3 regions of the Paenibacillus sp. FSL P4-0127 genome follow, and region 3 is predicted to be linked to each of the others. Evidence: predicted binding sites of a transcription regulator. Region 3 holds the regulator's gene; each other region holds the start of a gene.

Region 1 (5,958 bases), 210 kb from region 3:
CCGTTTTCGGGTCGCGAAGGCGGCATGAAAATTTTAGAAAGTAGGTGTACTTGTGGCTGAGGTAATTGTAATCGGGGCAGGGCCGGCTGGAGCCAGCGCGGCGTTATTTTTGGCCAAGGCGGGCAAAGAAACGCTTGTTTTGGACAGCAACGCAAGCATGACGAAGCGGGCCTGGATTGAGAACCATTACGGGGCAAAGGACATTTCCGGACCGGATTTGCTCAAAATCGGACGGGAGCAGGCCGAAAAATTCGGCGCCAAGTTCATTGAAGAAAAAGTGACGCATATCGATGCCAACGGCGGTTCGACAGTAACCGTAAAAACGGAATCCGGCCGCAGCTACGAGGCGTCCCATATCATATTGGCCACCGGCGCGTTGACCGATCTTGCAAGCGCTGCCGGCCTGGAGCTGAAAGAAGGCCGCGAGCCGAGAATCAAAACCGTCATCGCTACGGACGGGCAAGGCCGGACCCGCGTTCCGCGAATCTGGGCGGCCGGCACGGCGGCGGGCGTCAGCGTTCATACGATCATTACGGCAGGCGACGGGGCAAAGGTCGCCATCGAGTTGATCAGCGAAATAAACGGCGAACGGTACGTGGATCACGATGTGCTGAAATAAAACGAACTTATTTGCAAGTCCAGACGATAACAAGGCCTCCCGGTTACGGGCGGCCTTTAAATATTTTGAGCGGAAGCAAGAAAAACAAAAGTGATTAAAATCACAAGGAGAGGCGCTTCTATGCGTTAAGTTAAAAACGTAAGCTTACGACATTAGCTCAGGAGGTCTTTCCGGATGAATCACATACAAGCATTATTTAAGGAACAAGACATGGTTCGTGATATCGTGCTTCGTTTTCCAAAATCGGCGGATTATTTCCGCGGGCGGAAAATCGATTTTTGCTGCGGCGGCGCGCGTCCGTTGGGGGAAGCGGCGGCAGAGCGGGGGATTCCGGTTGAAACGCTGCTCACGGACTTAAACCGCTTGGCGGCCGAACATCCCCGGGCAGAGGAAGAACAGGATTGGACAAAGGCGGAATCGGCCGATTTGATCGGGCATATCGTAAACACGCACCATCGCTATTTGCGCGAGGAACTGCCGGAAATTCAAAAAAACGTGACCAAGGTGTCCCGGGTCCATGGGGATGCGGATACGCATTTGCGCGAGGTCGAGCGGTTGTTCGGTGAGCTTCGGCGCGAGCTGCTGGAGCATACCGACAAGGAAGAGGCAGAGGAGTTTCCTAAGATAATCCTTTGGGAGAAGAGCCGGGACCCGGAAGTGCTGGAAAAATTGCAGTCCGCCATCGCGGAGTTGGAATCCGAACACGACGCGGCGGGCGACATTCTCAAACAACTGCGGGAGTTGACCGACGATTTTCAGCCGCCTGGCCATGCGTGCACGACGTACCGTTTGACCTATTCGCGTCTAGAAGAGCTGGAAGCCATGACTTTTACGCATGTGCACCTGGAGAACAATATATTATTTCCGCGATATACAATATAACTTGAAGTATTCAGGCCTCGCCCTTCCCTGCTTAGGGAAGGGTTCTTTGCGCCTGCCCCGAAATTTGAGAACTTTCTGCCGGTCCGGTATGCTTAAGATATGGAATATTCCTGGATTGAATCAGGGAAAATGATTAAAGGAAAGGCGGGGCGGCGATGCGCTGGAGATTGAAATGGCTGGCAGGACTGTTGGTTTTGGCCGCGTTCTTCACGGCAGCCTGCGCCGATGGCGGGACGATCGACAAACCGGACCCTTCGGAGGAGCTGCAAAGCGAGGATGGGCATGCCGATGACATTACTTTAACGATTGACGGGGGGACGTTTATCCCCGATGTGACGCGCAGTTTGCATTTTGATTATACGGAAGGGATTACCGTTCTTCAGGCGCTTGAAAGCAGCGGTATCGTAAAACTGACGGAGGATAGGGGCAAAATTCAATCCGTGGGTGAAGTTTCGCTTGATTCGACGCTGGAGTGGGGGATCCGCCTAAATGACAAGGAGCTGCCGTCCCGCGATTGGGACAAACAGCTCAAGGCGGGGGACAACATACTCGTTTACGTTAAAACCGCGGGCAGCGCAACGGCGGGGCAAAATGGAGCATCGCTGCTGCTGACCGTGAACGGGGGCAGTCAAAATCCGCAGCTTAAAAGCTATTTTGTCCATCAATACAATGAAAACACGACCGTGAGGGATTTGCTCAAGCGCAGCGGGATCGTGGAGCTGAACAAAACCGGGCAACATATCGTTTCCGTCAATGGTTATCGTCCGGAGGAGACGGAAGCATGGGTGCTGAAGGTCAATCATAAGAAATTGCTGGACACCGGCCTTGACATGAGGTTAAAACCCCAGGACAATGTGGAAATCGCTTTGGTGCGAAAATAAGTTTCGGAGAAAAAGCAAATCCGCAGTTCTCTTAGATAAGAGGCTGCGGATTTTTCAATAGGTATGCAAAAAAAAATGTGACAATTAAATGTGATAACTTTCACAATTAATGTGAATGAAATCACAAACTATTCATAATTTTAAATGTATACTTTCGGCATAAGGGATTGCAGGTAATCAACTAACAATTCGGAACAGTCTTATTCTGAAAGGGGCTTGGATGAAGATGGCTACAGCAAAAGAGAAACTGGTCGTGATCGGTAACGGAATGGCGGGCATCAGTACCGTTGAACAAATATTGAAACTAACTTCCAAATTCGAAATAACGGTGTTTGGCAGCGAGCCGCATCCCAACTATAACCGGATCATGCTTTCCTATGTGCTTGAAGGCAGCAAAACGATAGACGATATTATTCTGAACGATTTGAACTGGTATCGCGATAACGGGATTACGCTGCATACCGGAACGGCGGTGGCCCGGATCGACAAGGATACGAAGGAGGTTGTCACGGAGGACGGCCAGCGCGTGCCTTACGATAAGGTGCTGATCGCTACCGGGTCGACTTCGTTTATCCTGCCGATTCCCGGCAGCGATAAGGAAGGCGTGGTCGGCTTCCGCGACATTTCGGACTGCGAGCAAATGATCCAGGCGGCCAAGACTTGCCGCAAAGCGGCGGTCATCGGCGGAGGCCTGCTCGGACTGGAGGCGGCCAAAGGGCTCGTTCAGCTCGGCATGGACGTGACGGTCGTGCATTTAATGGAAGATTTAATGGAGCGTCAGCTGGATCATCAGGCGGCGGGGATGCTAAAAGCGGAACTGGAGCGCCAGGGCATCAAATTTAAAATGGGCGCGCAGACGACCGAACTGCTTGGCGGTTCGCGGGTAAGCGGGCTGCGGTTCGCCGACGGCACGGAACTGGAAGCGGAGTTCGTCGTCATGGCGGTCGGCATCAAGCCGAACGTTGCGGTGGCCAAAGCGAGCGGCATCGAAGTGAACCGCGGGATCGTCGTCAACGACTATTTGCAGACATCGCTGGAGGGCGTTTATTCCGTCGGCGAATGTACGGAGCACCGTGGCGTCTGCTACGGACTGGTCGCTCCGCTGTTTGAGCAGGGCATGGTACTGGCGAAGCATATCAGCGGCGTGGAAACCGCGCCTTACGCCGGTTCGGTCGTTTCGACCAAGCTGAAGATTTCCGGGGTTGACGTTTTTTCGACCGGCGAATTTATCGATGGTCCGGAACATACGGTGATTTGCAGCAAAGACGACTGGAAGCGGACCTACAAAAAAATTCTGCTGAAGGACAACGTTTTTGTCGGCGCGGTGCTGTTTGGCGATATTAACGATTCGGCCGAGCTGCAGAAGCTGATCAAGCAGAAGGCGGAGATGACGGACGAACTGTACGCCGCGCTGATGGGCACGGGCTGCTGCGGCGGCGGCGGAGCCAAGAAAGCTTCGGTGGAAACGATGGCGGACGACGAAATCGTCTGCGGCTGCAATGGGGTAACCAAAGGCACGATCGTCGACGCGATTGCCAATCAGGGTTTGACGACCGTCGACGAGATCAAAGCCTGCACCGGGGCAACCCGCTCCTGCGGAGGCTGCAAGCCGGTGGTTGAGCAAATTTTGCAATACGTGCTGGGAGACGGGTTTCAGTCGGCGGCGAAACAGGGCATCTGCGGTTGCACGACGCTGAGCCGCGATGAAATTGTGGCGGAGATCAAGGCGAAAGGGCTGCAGACGACCAAAGAAGTGATGAACGTGCTTGGCTGGAGCCAGCCTGAAGGCTGCTCGAAATGCCGCCCGGCCATCAACTATTATCTCGGCATGCTGTACCCGGAAACGCACGAGGACGAAAAAGAATCGCGCTTCGTCAACGAGCGGATGAGCGCCAACATCCAAAAGGACGGAACCTATACGGTTGTTCCGCGGATGTACGGCGGTGTGACGACGCCGGAGGATCTGAAGAAAATCGCCGACGTATCGCTGAAATACGATGTGAAAGTCGTTAAGGTCACCGGCGGCCAGCGGCTGGACTTGATCGGCGTGAAAAAAGAAGATCTGCCGAAAGTGTGGGCCGAGCTCGACATGCCGTCGGGGTACGCCTACGCCAAATCGCTCCGCACGGTGAAAACCTGCGTCGGTTCGCAGTTCTGCCGGTTCGGCACCCAGGATTCGATGGGCATGGGCGCGCTGCTTGAACGGAAATTCGAACGGCTCGACTTTCCGGCCAAATTCAAGATGGCGGTAAACGGCTGCCCGCGCAACTGCGCCGAATCGTGCACGAAAGATATCGGGATCGTCGGCAACGACGGCGGATGGGAGATCTTTATCGGCGGCAACGGGGGGATCAAGGCCCGGCTTGCGGATTCGCTGTGCAAGGTGAAGACCGACGAGGAACTGATCGAGCTGTGCGCAGCCATCATGCAGTATTACCGCGAGACCGGCAATTATCTGGAAAGAACGTCGGAGTGGGTTGAACGGATAGGGCTGGACAATATCCGCGCGGCGGTAGTGGAAGACGCGGAAAACCGCAAAGCGCTGGTGGAGCGTATTGAGTTCGCCTTGAAGCAGGTCACGGATCCGTGGAAGAAGATGCTGAACGACGAAGAAACCCGCGGCAAGCTGTTCCACAGCCTGGAAATGAGTAAACAGGCGAACTAAAGCCGTTAGACGGATGACAGGAAAGGGGAAGAGGAGCATGAACAAGGACATGAGTAAAGAGGCATTTTTCCCGGTTGGGCATGTGGAGCAGTTTCTGCCCCAGATCGGGCGCGTGGTGGAAGCGGGAGGCCGCGAACTGGCGGTGTTCCGCCTATCCGACGGGCGCATTTTCGCCGCCCTGAATCAAAACCCGCATCCGAAAGGAGGGCCGCTGGCCGAAGGCATCGTGTCCGGGCATTACCTTTACGATCCGCTGTACGATTGGAAAATCGATCTGACGACAGGCCTTGTCCAGGCCCCGGACAGCGGGCAGGTGCCGATGTTCCCGGTCAAGGTGGAGGACGGACAGGTGTGGATCGCCGCCAGCGCCTTGCAGGAGGTATAGGTTAGAGCGAAATAAGCGCGGTGTGCAAAGGGAGGGACGCCGCGCTTATTTTTTAAATCGGGGGATCGACAGAGGGAGGAAGCGGCGATGTATACGCCAAATGTGGAAACCATCGTAGAAACAGCAGTCAAGAAAAAAGAAAAAATGAACGAAAGCCTTCCGAGGTATATCGTTTCGGCCATGCTTGCCGGCGCTTATGTAGGGCTCGGCATCATTCTCATTTTCAGCATCGGCGCGCCGCTGGCGGCGGCGAAATCGCCGTACCAGACGATGCTGATGGGGATGTCCTTTGGGCTCGCCCTGACGCTGGTCGTTTTTGCCGGTTCGGAGCTGTTTACCGGGAACAATATGTTTTTTACGGCGAGCACGCTGGCGAGGCGAACAACGGTAGGCGATACGGCGAAAAACTGGACGATCGTGTTTCTCGGCAACCTGGCGGGGGCGGTTGTGCTTTGTTTGCTGATCGTCGGCAGCGGGCTGTTCAAAACGGCGGCGCCGGAGCATCTTATTTTTGCCTCTGCCGCGA
Region 2 (5,958 bases), 3.3 Mb from region 3:
ACCGCTTGAGTTCTTCCTCAGTCGGCACGTAGGTCAGCTTTTTGGATGCCTTTGGAACCTCGATTTCAAGCTCCGTTCGCAAGTGCTGGAACAAACTTTTGCCAGCAGGGTGTTGAAAAAAACTTGATATCATTCCCTCTATCTTCGAACTTTTTTACCTTCTCTAACCTTAATGAAAAATATGCTGTTTTATTATCTAAGCTTTTAAAGCGTCAATGACAATACTTACTTGCTGCATTTTCAGAAGACGAACGGGAAAGGGAATCGTAATCTTTAAGTCCCTTTAATACTATCTTCAGATGGATAACATTCGTTTCCATCTTTTCTGTAGTAGCGCGTGGTTATGTTACCGAAACGAATACCGTCGGAAACTCCTACAATAAGGTCAGTCCGTTTTTCTGAAAATTTTTTTAATTGAAGAAAATATTTTTACTATTATTTTATCAAAGAAGTCACTTAGATATTTTTTGACTAGAAAACCTACCAAAGCAAAGAGTAGTGAAATAACTATTATTAACACAAATAGTTTTAGTCCTGTTTCTATAGATTCCATTTAGATACAGCGCCTCCTTTTTATTTATAATTATATACATAACATCCACTTTTAAGCCAGTACCAGGCTGTCGTGTTGGAGGCGACGGAGTATTATCATCGTGGCTTGGTGACGTATTTGAAGCGAGAGGAGTATAGTCATTACATTGTTAATCCGCTGCAATCCAAACGTCTATCACAATTTTTTCACAATAAAAAACTAAAAATATACTGGAAAATATGTATATAGTGTGGTAATGTGGTAAAAAAAGGAGGTAATAGAATGGTAAGAAAAAAAGTTACTAGTTTATGTGCCGCTCTATGTCTATCTATCGCTCTAATTTTACCGGTTGGTGCACCGGCGAGCGCAAGCGGAGCACTATCACCGGACACAATTGTAACTGAAGAGAATGTAAACCAAGTTATTGAATATCTAGGATTAGATCCTAGAAATCTAGAAAAAGCTGATGCTTTTTCAGATGATTCCGTTACTGTTACTGTCGGGGAATTGCAACAAGCCCTTAATCAATTAAAACAAGCTCCCAAAGAAGTTACATCAACAGAAAACCTTGAAGTTACACCAACAGAAAACCTTAATGAAATAGCTCCGTCTGATTTTTGTTCTGGATTAAAAATGTTATATTATACAACTAATCTTGGTGGATCGTTTGAATTATCTTATGAAGTAGCTGCAAATTACTCATGGAATAAATTTACTTCTGTAAATAATGCGACCGTTGAAGTAATAGATAACGATCAAAATCCATTAACAACTTTCACAATAGCTAGTAAAGATGTTGGAGCTAAAGTTACTAGTGACGGCGAAAAAGTTGAATTGAAAGCTAAGGTTGAAGTAGATTCGTGGATATCAATTGGAAACATGGGACTTATTAAGGTAACGACAACAACAGTTAGAACAACAAAGGAATGGAATACTATACAAGCAGGAATTCCAGGTTGCATTTAGTAGAATATCTAGCCTTTCTTTGAATCATGTCTTCATCTTAGATCTCATATTTTTTTGTAACCCTCAGCGAGCAGCGCTAATACCGTTGCTCGACTTTTATTTTTGGAGACAGAGGTAAAATGGTTGTTTTGTTGTATGGGACACTTAGATATTTTTAGACTATATAAACCGCAACTAAGATCAAAAACCTGACAAGTAGACGATCGATCGTTTCCATTGGATTCTTATTGATTCGCTTCATAAATTGAGACACATGAAGTTTAATTTTATAGAACTTTTCAAAAAAGAAGTTGTTAACTACATCGGCTTTGAGACATAACCATAGCCCTTCGACCGGATCGAGGTTTGGGCTGTAAGGCGGTAAAAAGACCACCTGCAGACGAGCATGTTTACCGTACGTCGGCACTTTGCTTGTTTGCCACGCGGAAACCAGTTGTATTGTAGTGCCTGATAGGAACGAATCATCTATTCATCTTCAAAAAGAAAGACCGAGCTTTTGATCGTTCTGCCAATAACCGCTGATGGTTTGACGAACACGACCGAGTGGATCGTCGATTTCAGTAAACGAGAGTCCTTCCTGGGGATGCTGCAGGGCATCACCGAAACGTGGGATCGTTTGGAAGAGCACTTGAGTGAAGTGAAATAAGAAGATACAAGAAACAGCCGCACGGACTGGAGAGCCGGCGGCTGTTTCGTTGGGGAGCTTTGGCTTTACCCGGTTTGCCCGTTAGCGGTGGAATGGGGGCAAGGGGCAATCGGGGCGGTCCCTTAACCCTCCCTATGTGAGAAATAACATGGAGCTACACGGAAATGAAAGCGCATAATATTAAATGTAAGCGAATTTGTTTCGGCAATTTTCGCGAATTTTTTTCACTTATATTGTGAAAATTTGCACAAATGCAGAAGAGGAGCAGATAACATGAGACATCCAAGTTGCAGGTATGTAAGAACGGGATTTTTGGCGGCACTGGTATTTATTTTGATCATGGGAGTGATCGGATGCAGCAGCAGTAATAAGGAAGCGACGTCTGATGCGGCGGATACCCAAGGACTTTACACGCCGGGGACATATACGGGGGAAGCGCAAGGCCTACATAGCGTTATTAAAGTGGAGGTGACGGTTGATGCCAACACCATTCAGTCGGTGAAGGTGCTGGAGCAGAAGGACACGGAGGGGGTAAGTGATGCCGTATTTGAGACCATTCCCCAGAAGGTGGTCGAGGGACAGAGCCTGAAGGTCGATATCGTATCGGGGGCATCCGTATCCAGCAACGGCTTGATTGACGCGATCGCGGCCGCTTTGGCCAAGGCCGGGGCCGACATCGACGCATTGAAGAGCAAAGAACCGCTGAAGGCGGCCGCCAAAGAAGCGATTACCAAGGAAACCGAAGTCGTGGTTGTCGGCGGGGGCGGAGCGGGTCTGGCCGCTGCGGTATCGGCCGCTGAGAACGGGGCAAAGGTGATTTTGATCGAAAAATCGCCTGCGCTTGGCGGGAACACGATTCGTTCGGGAGGCGAGTTCAATTCCTATGACCCGGCTAGACAGCCGAAAGTGGCCATGACGAAAGCGCTGAGCAATGAGTTGAAAGAGATTCTGACCTACGATGAAAAAGAATTCGGCGATTATGCCGATACGCTCAAGACGCTCAAGGGACAGATCAAGGAATACTTCGCCAAAGGGGACACCACCAAGCTGTTTGATTCGCCTGAACTGCATATGATTCACACCTATATCGGCGGGAAGCGAACCGATCTTGACGGGAAAGAAATCTCCGGCAAGTTTGAACTGGTCAAGACGCTGGCGACCAACAGCTACGGCACGATCCAATGGCTGGAGAGCCACGGAGCTAAGTTCCAGGATGGGATCGGTACCGTTCTTGGCGCCTTGTGGCCCAGAACCCACCATAATACCGAACCGCTGGGAACCGGGTATATTAACGCGATGGAAAAAAGCGCAAAAGAGCTTGGCGCAGAAATTATGCTGAACACGAAAGCCACCAAGCTGATCGTTGAGAATGGCAGAATTGTGGGCGTGACCGCCGAGCAGTCTGACGGCACTCCGGTCACCTTGAAGGCTTCCAAGGGTGTGGTCATGGCCACCGGCGGTTTCGGAGCCAACCCTGAAATGGTCGTTGAATACAATAACTATTGGCCTGCTCTGGATGCAAACATCAAAACAACCAACACGACGAATGCTACCGGCGACGGGATTGTGATGGGTAAGGAAGTCGGGGCGAATCTGTGGGGCATGGGCTTTATCCAACTGATGCCGAGCGGTCAACCGGGAACGGGCGCTTTGTCCGGCGGCGTATGGGGCAGCGCGGAAACGCAAATTTTCGTCAACAAGGAAGGCAAGCGGTATGTGAACGAGTACGCCGAAAGAGACGTTTTGGCCGCCGCTGCCCTGGAGCAGACGGATCAGACCTTCTACATCATCAGCGATATGACCTCACTGGGCAATCCGGATCTGAACGGGAAAAATGTATGGGGCGACAATTATCAGGATCTGATTGCGAACAAAAATATATTCATGGCGGATACCCTGGAGGAACTGGCCGAGCAAATGGGCGTACCGGCCGATGTCTTTGTGGCGGAAATGAAGAAATACAACACTTACGTCGAAAATCAGCTTGATCCTGAGTTCGGCAAGAAAAATTTTGGCGCAAAACTCGAAACACCGCCTTTCTTTGCTGCGCCAAGAACCCCATCCGTGCATCATACGATGGGCGGTCTGGAAATTAACGAAAAGGCCCAGGTGTTGAATACCGAAGGCAAGCCGATTGACGGCTTGTTCGCGGCCGGTGAGGTTGCGGGCGGAGTTCATGCGGGTAACCGGCTTGGCGGCAACGCCATCACGGACATTTTCACGTTTGGACGGATTGCCGGAGCCAGCGCGGCCGGTAAATAATCAATATTAAACAGCAAAGGCTCCTGCCTCTCTCCGCCGTCAAGGCGGTAGGGACGCAGGGGTTTTTGCTTTTTCTTTGATTATTGCCGGAATGCTTCATGCTACCGACACTGACATGAAAAAAGCTGGGCAGATCAGGATTATCCTAAATCCACTCAGCTATAGTGTGTAAAGTAAGAGGGTTACATCGGTTGATCTAAAGGATCATGTAGTACATAGATTGGAAAATATCGAGGCGTCATGGTAAAACTAATTAATTGACCGTTTTTCTCTTTGTACGTAACAAAATACTCTCCAAAATGTGCATCATACTCTACTCTTTCGAATTTTAAATCTTGGTTGTGATATTTCACCTTAACATATACTGATGAAGAAGCTTTTGCGACACTTTCTTTGACAAAGTTATTTTGAGACAGTAGTAAAATCAAAATTATGATAAATAGCACTATAAGCCATACTTTTTTTATTTTCATTTTTCACCTCACGCAATTATATATCTCACCCCTTCAACTATTGTATATTTTACCCTTATAGTCCAAATTATTCAAATAAAATACTAACCACGAAACATTATGCTCGCGGTTAGTATTTTTCAAACAATATTAGTCAATGCAGAAAAACTCTACTTGTGCATATGCTTCTATTGCATCAAGGAGGGGATATGCCTGTCTTTCATTAGAATGGCCTGCGAGTTTAAAATCTTCATTGTTCGTATCATACGCAGAAACTATCATAATATGCGTAGGCATTGTTAACACGCCAGAAACACCTTTCGAGAAGACTACTACATCACCTTTGTAAATATGTTTATAATAAATAGTTTCATGATTCGATACATAGTAATCATGGGAGAAGGCATAGACTGTTGATCTAGATCTCCAATAGTCATAGAATGCTTGTACGCTAATAAATGGGCTTGGATCTGCTAAATCCCAGCTGTAATCCAACTCTTCAGCACTCGTTGGAACCAAATATTTTGAATTTTTTTTGTATACATACCAGTCACCTTTAAAGGGTAAGCCTCCACCAACATGCATTGCTTGAGATACAAAGTTGGTACAATCACTTCCCCATCCACCAGTAAAAGCGGGGTAATCTGTACTGTATTTATTGTAATTTTTATAGGCCCATTCTCCGGCGGCAGCTCTGTCATAGCTCGCAAAAGGAGATATTTTAGCAGAATCGTAATTTTTCTTGTTTTCATGATATAGTTCTATTGATGCTTTATCTCCAACATTTACAGCATATCTTTCCATGTATCCTAAGAGAAGATCTTTTTCACTTTCATCCACTTTGAAAAAGTTATCAACGATGATATGCAAAACTTCAATTATTCGGTCCCTGTTTAATGAAGTTGCCTTCTTTATCATTTCATCATTTTCTGTCAATTTAGCAAGCAATTCCCCAACTTTGATATCCTCTTTGTAAATTATGTTTAGAGCCTCTAATGCAATTTTCTCTTCTTCTTCCGGATTTCCCAAATAATTCTCATTTGGGTCTGCTTCTTGTTCAATTAGATACTGCTCAATGTATGGATTATTTTCAGCGGCAT
Region 3 (5,958 bases):
CCCGGGTCTCCGACACACCTTCCGAGAGCAGCCGCACCACGGGTTCATGACCTTCCCGGAGCCATACCATCATCTCCCGGCCTGACCCGTCTTTGCCCTGGACCACCCAGCACACATCGTCCCACACCGATTTCCACACTTTATCGCCCTGGACCAGGTCCGTCTCCTGTTTCGCCTGCTCAATCACTGCATTTTCGCTTGCCCAGGTATCCTGAAGAACGTAGATATAAAAACGGTGAAGGGCAAAAAGCACGATCACTAAAATCAGCAGCGAAAGCAGGAGCCACTTGGTTCTCTTTCTCAACCTTCTCTTCCTTTCCCCTGTAGCCAGTCGTCTAAACCCACATTCGCGCACATTCGCACAGTCGCAGAAAAATAACGTTAATTCCGGTCGTTATTCCGCCGTTTTTCCTCCGCATCGTTAAAATAACGGCTATGTTAGTTCTTATTTTCCCCGAGGACGGCGATATCGTCAATATCACGGCCTATGCCGGGAAATAGCGACAAAAAAGTCCCTTATTGCAGCGGAAACCTCTTCAAATCCGAAAATAACGCCCTTTTTTACCGCTAAATCGCCGTAATTACAGGCACAGCCACAGGTGCAGCCACGAACATGACACGTCCACGTCCACGGCCGCAGCTGCACGCGCCATTCAAAAAGCAGCAAGCAACCAGTGCCAAGCCTCCAAGCGCCTACCGGGCCAGCAGCCCTTCGAAGGCCTCTTGCGCCTCGCGCCGGATACGCTCCTCGTCGAGGGTGAGGCAAGCCCCGTGTTTGACCAACTGCTCGCCGTTAACCCACACATGCTCTACATCTTTGGAGCCGGCCGAATAGACGACATGGGAAACGTAATCCGTCTTCGGCAGGAAATGGGCCTGTTCCGTATTCAGCGCGATAAAATCCGCCTTCATGCCGGCCGCGAGTTTCCCCGTATTCGCCAAGAACACCGACTTCGCCCCGTATTCCGTGCCCATTTTGAGGGCTTCCAGCGCCGGAACGGCGGTAGGATCGCCGGAAACGCCTTTGTGGATCAACGCGGCGAGGCGGACCTCCTCGAGCATATCGAGGTTGTTGTTGCTGGCGGCGCCGTCCGTTCCAAGCGAAACGACCACGCCTTTGCCAAGCAGTGCCGGCACCCGCGCCACGCCGCTGGCCAGCTTCAGGTTGCTGCCGGGATTGTGCGACACCGCCACGTTATGGGCCGCCAAAATATCGATCTCCTCATCGGTCAAATGCACGGCGTGAGCAAGCAGCGACGGACGGGAGAACATCCCGAGGTTCAGCAAATGCTGAACGGGTCTGACCCCGTAATCGTTCACGTTTTGCTCCACTTCCGCCCGCGTCTCCGACATATGCGTATGCATCGGCAGATCCAGATCATTAGCCGCTTGCACGAATTTCTCGAAAAATTCCGGCGGACAGGTGTACGGCCCGTGCGGCGAAATCATCGCCGTGATTCGGCCGTCCGCCTGACCGTGCCAATTTTTCGCAAACGCGATCGCTTCGTTCAGCTTCTGCTGCTGCACGTCCGGCGGGCACAACCCGATGACGCCGCGCATCAGCACGGCGCGGATGCCCGACTGCTGAACCACTTTGGCCACTTCATCCATATGGTCGTACATGTCCAGGAACGTGGTCGTTCCGCCTTTCAGCATCTCCAGCACGGACAACGCCGTCCCAGCGTACACATCGCCGGCGGTGAACTTGGCTTCCATCGGCCACATTTTTTCCTGAAGCCAGGTCTGCAGCACCATGTCGTCGCCGTATCCGCGCAGCAGCGACATCGCCGCGTGGCCGTGCGTGTTGATCAGCCCCGGCATGAACAGCAGCCCTTTTCCGTCGAAGGTTTCCGCGTCTTCCGCCCCTTCAGGAAGCTGCTCGCCGATATAGGAAATCGTATCGCCCTCAACGAGCATATAGCCCTGTACAATGGAACGATCTTGTTCGAACACGACAAAGGTTCCGTTCTTGATTAACCATTTACGACTCATGGGCAGGTTGTTCCTTTCCGTTTCCATCATTCAAATAATAAGCCAGACTGAGCAAATCGGTCGTGAAATCGGCGGCATGGATGCGGACTTCCGGCGGCACCTTCAAAATCGTCGGAGCGAAGTTCAGAATGGCCCCGATTCCCGCCGCCACCAATTGATCCGCCACGCGCTGCGCTTCGTAATCCGGGACGGTAATGATCCCGATCCGGACATTTTTCTCCCGCACCGTTTCCGTCAGCTCTTCGATCGGCTGGATCGTGATGTTGTTGATTTGCGTGCCGATCTTGGCCGGAGAGGCGTCAAACACCGCCACGATTTTCATGTTGTCTTTCAAATAAGCGTTGTAATTCGAAAGCGCCTGCCCCAAATTACCGGCGCCGACCAGCGCAACGTTGATCTGCTGGTCCAGGTTGAGGATTTGCTGGATTTTCTCGATCAAATACGCGACATCGTAGCCGATGCCCTTTCGCCCGAAATCGCCGAAGTAGGCCAGATCCTTGCGGATCTGGGCCGGGTTGAGGTCCAGCTTCTGGCCGAGCTCCTGCGAGGACACCGTAGGCACTTCGCGCCGGCTCAGCTCGTTGAGGAACCGCAAATACACCGGCAGCCGGCGGACGACGGCATCGGAAATTTTTTCGGATTTCATACGTTTATCCCCCTATTCTGACGCGGACTTAGAGACGTTTTCGTCTCCCGGATTTAACCATTCCGATATGCGCGGAACCATCTGAGTGAGCGGCATATGCTCCATCTTCGGCCCGGGCAGTGAATATAAAAAGTATTTCCCGTAGTAAGACTCCAAGATGCGGGTATCGTAAACAACCACGATCCCCCGGTCCAGCGAGGAGCGGACGAGCCTGCCGAATCCCTGCTTGAAGCGGATGACCGCCTGGGGCACGGACAGTTTCATGAAAGGATTTTTCTTCTCCTTCTGCAGCCGTTCGCTTTTCGCTTCCACCAGCGGATGGTTGGGGGGCTGGAAGGGCAGGCGGACGATCGCCAGGCTCGTCAACGCTTCGCCCGGAATGTCCACGCCTTCCCAGAAGCTGCTCGTCCCCAGCAGCACGGACGCCGCCTGGCCCTGAAAGCGCCGGGTCAGCTTGCTGCGGCTGCCGCTGTCCATCCCCTGGCCGATGACCGTGATTCCTTGCGCCGACAATAGCTCCTTCAACGGCTCGTAAACCTGCCGCAGCATCCGGTAGGATGTGAACAGCACCAGCATGCGGCCTTGCGTCGCAACCGCGGTATCGGCGAGCGAACGCACCAGCGTGCTGACGAAATGGTCGTCGCCCACGCTCCCCTTTACGCTCGGAAAATCGCGCGGGATGACGAGCAGCGCCTGGCTGCGGTAATCAAACGGCGACGGCAGCATCGCCGTGTTCAGCCGTCCTTCCCCGGCCGCTTCCGTCAGTCCCAGCTGTTCGATCATATACTGGAACGACTTGTCGACCGACAGCGTCGCCGAGGTCATCACCACGCTTTTTTTTCTGTCGAAAAAGTATTCCTTCAATTGCGCGCTAACGTCGATCGGAACGGCATACATCTGCAGGGAGCGGCTGCGGAAATTCCCGTTCGCTTCCATCCAGTACACCGTCTCCTCGTTCTCCAGCTTCATGAAGAAACGCAGGGCCTCCCGCTCGTTGGCCAAATCCTTGAATAACCCGTTGATGTCGGTCAGGAGGCTTTCGGAACCGTAATCCTCCTGCTCTTCCCGGATTTGCGCCAGCATCCGGTCGCCTTTGCGGAGCACGTCCCCTAGCGAGACATAGATCTGGTTCTCCAGCGCCAGCAGCTTATCCCATTCTTTCGGTTTCTTTAGCGGAAGCAGGCGGTAAACGAATTGGCCCGGATCGCCGGGCGCGGCGTCGCTCCGTTCCGGCATCAGGGCAAACAGCAGCTCGCTGAGCTTGTCCCAGCTTTCCTTCACATCGATCAGCGTCGGGTACATTTCGTCGATGACCTGGCACCATTCGCCCGTTTTTTCGCCCCCTGCCGCCTGCAAAGCGATGCGGAGATTTGGCAGCTGGCCGGTCTTGCTGTCTTTAAACAGCCGGGTGAGCGTATGAATGACAGTAAAATACTTCATATGAATGCCCAGGTGTTTCCCCGCCACATCCTCCAAATGATGGGCCTCGTCGATGACCAGACGCTCGTATCCCGGCAGCAGCTGATGCCCGGCCTGGATATCGGTAAACAGCTTGGAGTGGTTCGTAATGACCACATCGGCGACCCCGGCTTCATGTTTGGCCCGATGGTAGAAGCATTTGCGGAACCATGGACAGGACCGCCCGAGACAGGAGTCCGACTCGCTGGCCACCGTTTCCCAGAAATCGCCGCCGCGATTGCCCAAATTGAGCTCTTCATCGTCGCCGTTGACCGTTTGCGTCAGCCACACTACCATTTGCGCCGCCGTCATCACCTCTTCTTTCGGCGTGGCAAAGTCTCTTCTATTTATTTTATGTTCAAATTTGCGCAAGCACAAATAATGCTGCCTGCCTTTAAATACGGCAGCCAGGAAAGGAAACGGCACCACCTCGGCGAGCAGCGGAACGTCTCTTTCCCGAAGCTGCTCCTGCAGGTTGATGGTATGCGTGCTGACCATTACTTTTTCTTCCCGTTTGACGCTATGGTAGATCGCGGGCAGCAAGTAACCAAGCGATTTCCCCGTTCCGGTCCCCGCTTCGATCAGCAGATGCTTGTCATCGTTAAAAGCCCGGCTCACTTCCTCCAGCATCTTGTTCTGAGCATCGCGCTCCTCGTATTGGGGCAGCCTTTCGCGCAGCCGCTCCCTCACCTGCTCCATGAACTGCTCAAAGGACACACCCTCCAGCGGATTGTCCGCCATAGCGCCCCGCGGAGATTCGATATCCATCCAATCCTCGGCCTGCAGCGCGAACTGGCGATAAAAGATGTAACCGTCATCGCTTTGCTCCGTTTCGCGTTCCTTCTCCTGGACCATGGCATCGAAAAACCAGCCGAGGTCGCTGTCCTCGCCCGCAAACAAATCCGCCAGGCGCTGCAGGGTCAACAGCGGCAGCCGCTCGCATTCCTCCAGGCATTTCAGAAAAATCAGCGCCGTCGCCAAGGCGTCGCTGTCCGCCTGGTGCGGACGCTCGTGCTGCACCTCGAATTCGGCGGCCACAAGCCCCAGCTGATAGGAGGTCAGCGAAGGAAAGAGGATTTTCAGGAAGTCCATCGTATCCAGAATCCGCCCCGTAAACGGCAGATAACCCGTTTTGTCCAAAGCGCTTTGCAGATAGTTGAAGTCGAAAGCGACATTGTGCCCGACCAGCACTACATCGTTCAGCAGCGGAACCATCTCCATCATCACTTCGTCGAGGTCCGGCGCATCCTTGACATCGTCTTCGGTGATGCCGGTCAACCCCGTGATGAACGGCGGAATCGGTATTCCCGGTTTGACGAAGGAGTTGTATACCTGCGAAATCGACTTATCCGGTTCTATAATGGCAAGTCCCACTTGAATAATTTCATCGGAGGACTGGTTGCCCGTCGTTTCAAAATCGAGCACGGCATATTTCATTGCTTTTTAAGTCCCTTTCGTTCCAGTCTCTAATACAGCATAACAGAAGAAGAGCGATTTGAAAATTCATGCCGGGCGTTATGTGTAATTAAAATCACAAAATAAAAGAGCGATGCGCCCGCGCTCATGGGCGGACTTACGCATCGCTCAACCGGTTCTGCCATAAAAAGTTCGATCATGCCAACGATTAAGACGGTTTACAGCAAAGAGGCCAATTCATTGCCATAATACAATTTGCCCGTGCTGCTCAAACATGCCTCAAGATTCGCCAAAGGCTCGGCGAGGGACGGATCGCTGTGATGAGCCAGGGTAAAGTATTCCTTGGCTTTGGCCAAAATGCCTTTTTGCGCCTCGATGCAGCCGAGCGCATTATAAATGATGGAGCGAAGCCTTTTGTTTCCGGCTTTCTCCAGAACGAGCCAAAA

What was found. Region 3 encodes Rex, which represses fermentation and respiration genes when NADH is low (regulators of the CRP and FNR family bind a similar motif). Its sites were predicted from a motif close to TTGTGAAATATTTCACAA; they were not measured.
Region 1: a site for Rex is predicted at 2,471-2,488, ahead of nirB (nitrite reductase large subunit NirB). Genes of this name have one in related genera too.
Region 2: a site for Rex is predicted at 2,378-2,395, ahead of NYE74_RS01290 (flavocytochrome c). Genes of this name have one in related genera too.

What each region holds. Positions count from the first base shown of each region.
Region 1 is NZ_JBBOWY010000001.1:3,433,186-3,439,143, forward strand. It holds gene NYE74_RS15390 (FAD-dependent oxidoreductase) at 53-619, shown strand; gene ric (iron-sulfur cluster repair di-iron protein) at 803-1,501, shown strand; gene NYE74_RS15400 (hypothetical protein) at 1,657-2,382, shown strand; gene nirB (nitrite reductase large subunit NirB) at 2,609-5,047, shown strand; gene nirD (nitrite reductase small subunit NirD) at 5,085-5,432, shown strand; gene NYE74_RS15415 (formate/nitrite transporter family protein) at 5,520-5,958, shown strand, end outside.
Region 2 is NZ_JBBOWY010000001.1:332,817-338,774, reverse strand. It holds gene NYE74_RS01310 (hypothetical protein) at 386-553, opposite strand; gene NYE74_RS01305 (hypothetical protein) at 815-1,498, shown strand; gene NYE74_RS01300 (transposase) at 1,653-1,871, opposite strand; gene NYE74_RS01295 (hypothetical protein) at 1,995-2,144, shown strand; gene NYE74_RS01290 (flavocytochrome c) at 2,418-4,406, shown strand; gene NYE74_RS01285 (YfjL-like protein) at 4,589-4,879, opposite strand; gene NYE74_RS01280 (amidase domain-containing protein) at 5,009-5,887, opposite strand.
Region 3 is NZ_JBBOWY010000001.1:3,645,618-3,651,575, reverse strand. It holds gene NYE74_RS16455 (cell wall elongation regulator TseB-like domain-containing protein) at 1-304, opposite strand, end outside; gene NYE74_RS16450 (amidohydrolase) at 694-1,992, opposite strand; gene NYE74_RS16445 (redox-sensing transcriptional repressor Rex) at 1,982-2,638, opposite strand; gene dinG (ATP-dependent DNA helicase DinG) at 2,651-5,533, opposite strand; gene NYE74_RS16435 (hypothetical protein) at 5,731-5,958, opposite strand, start outside.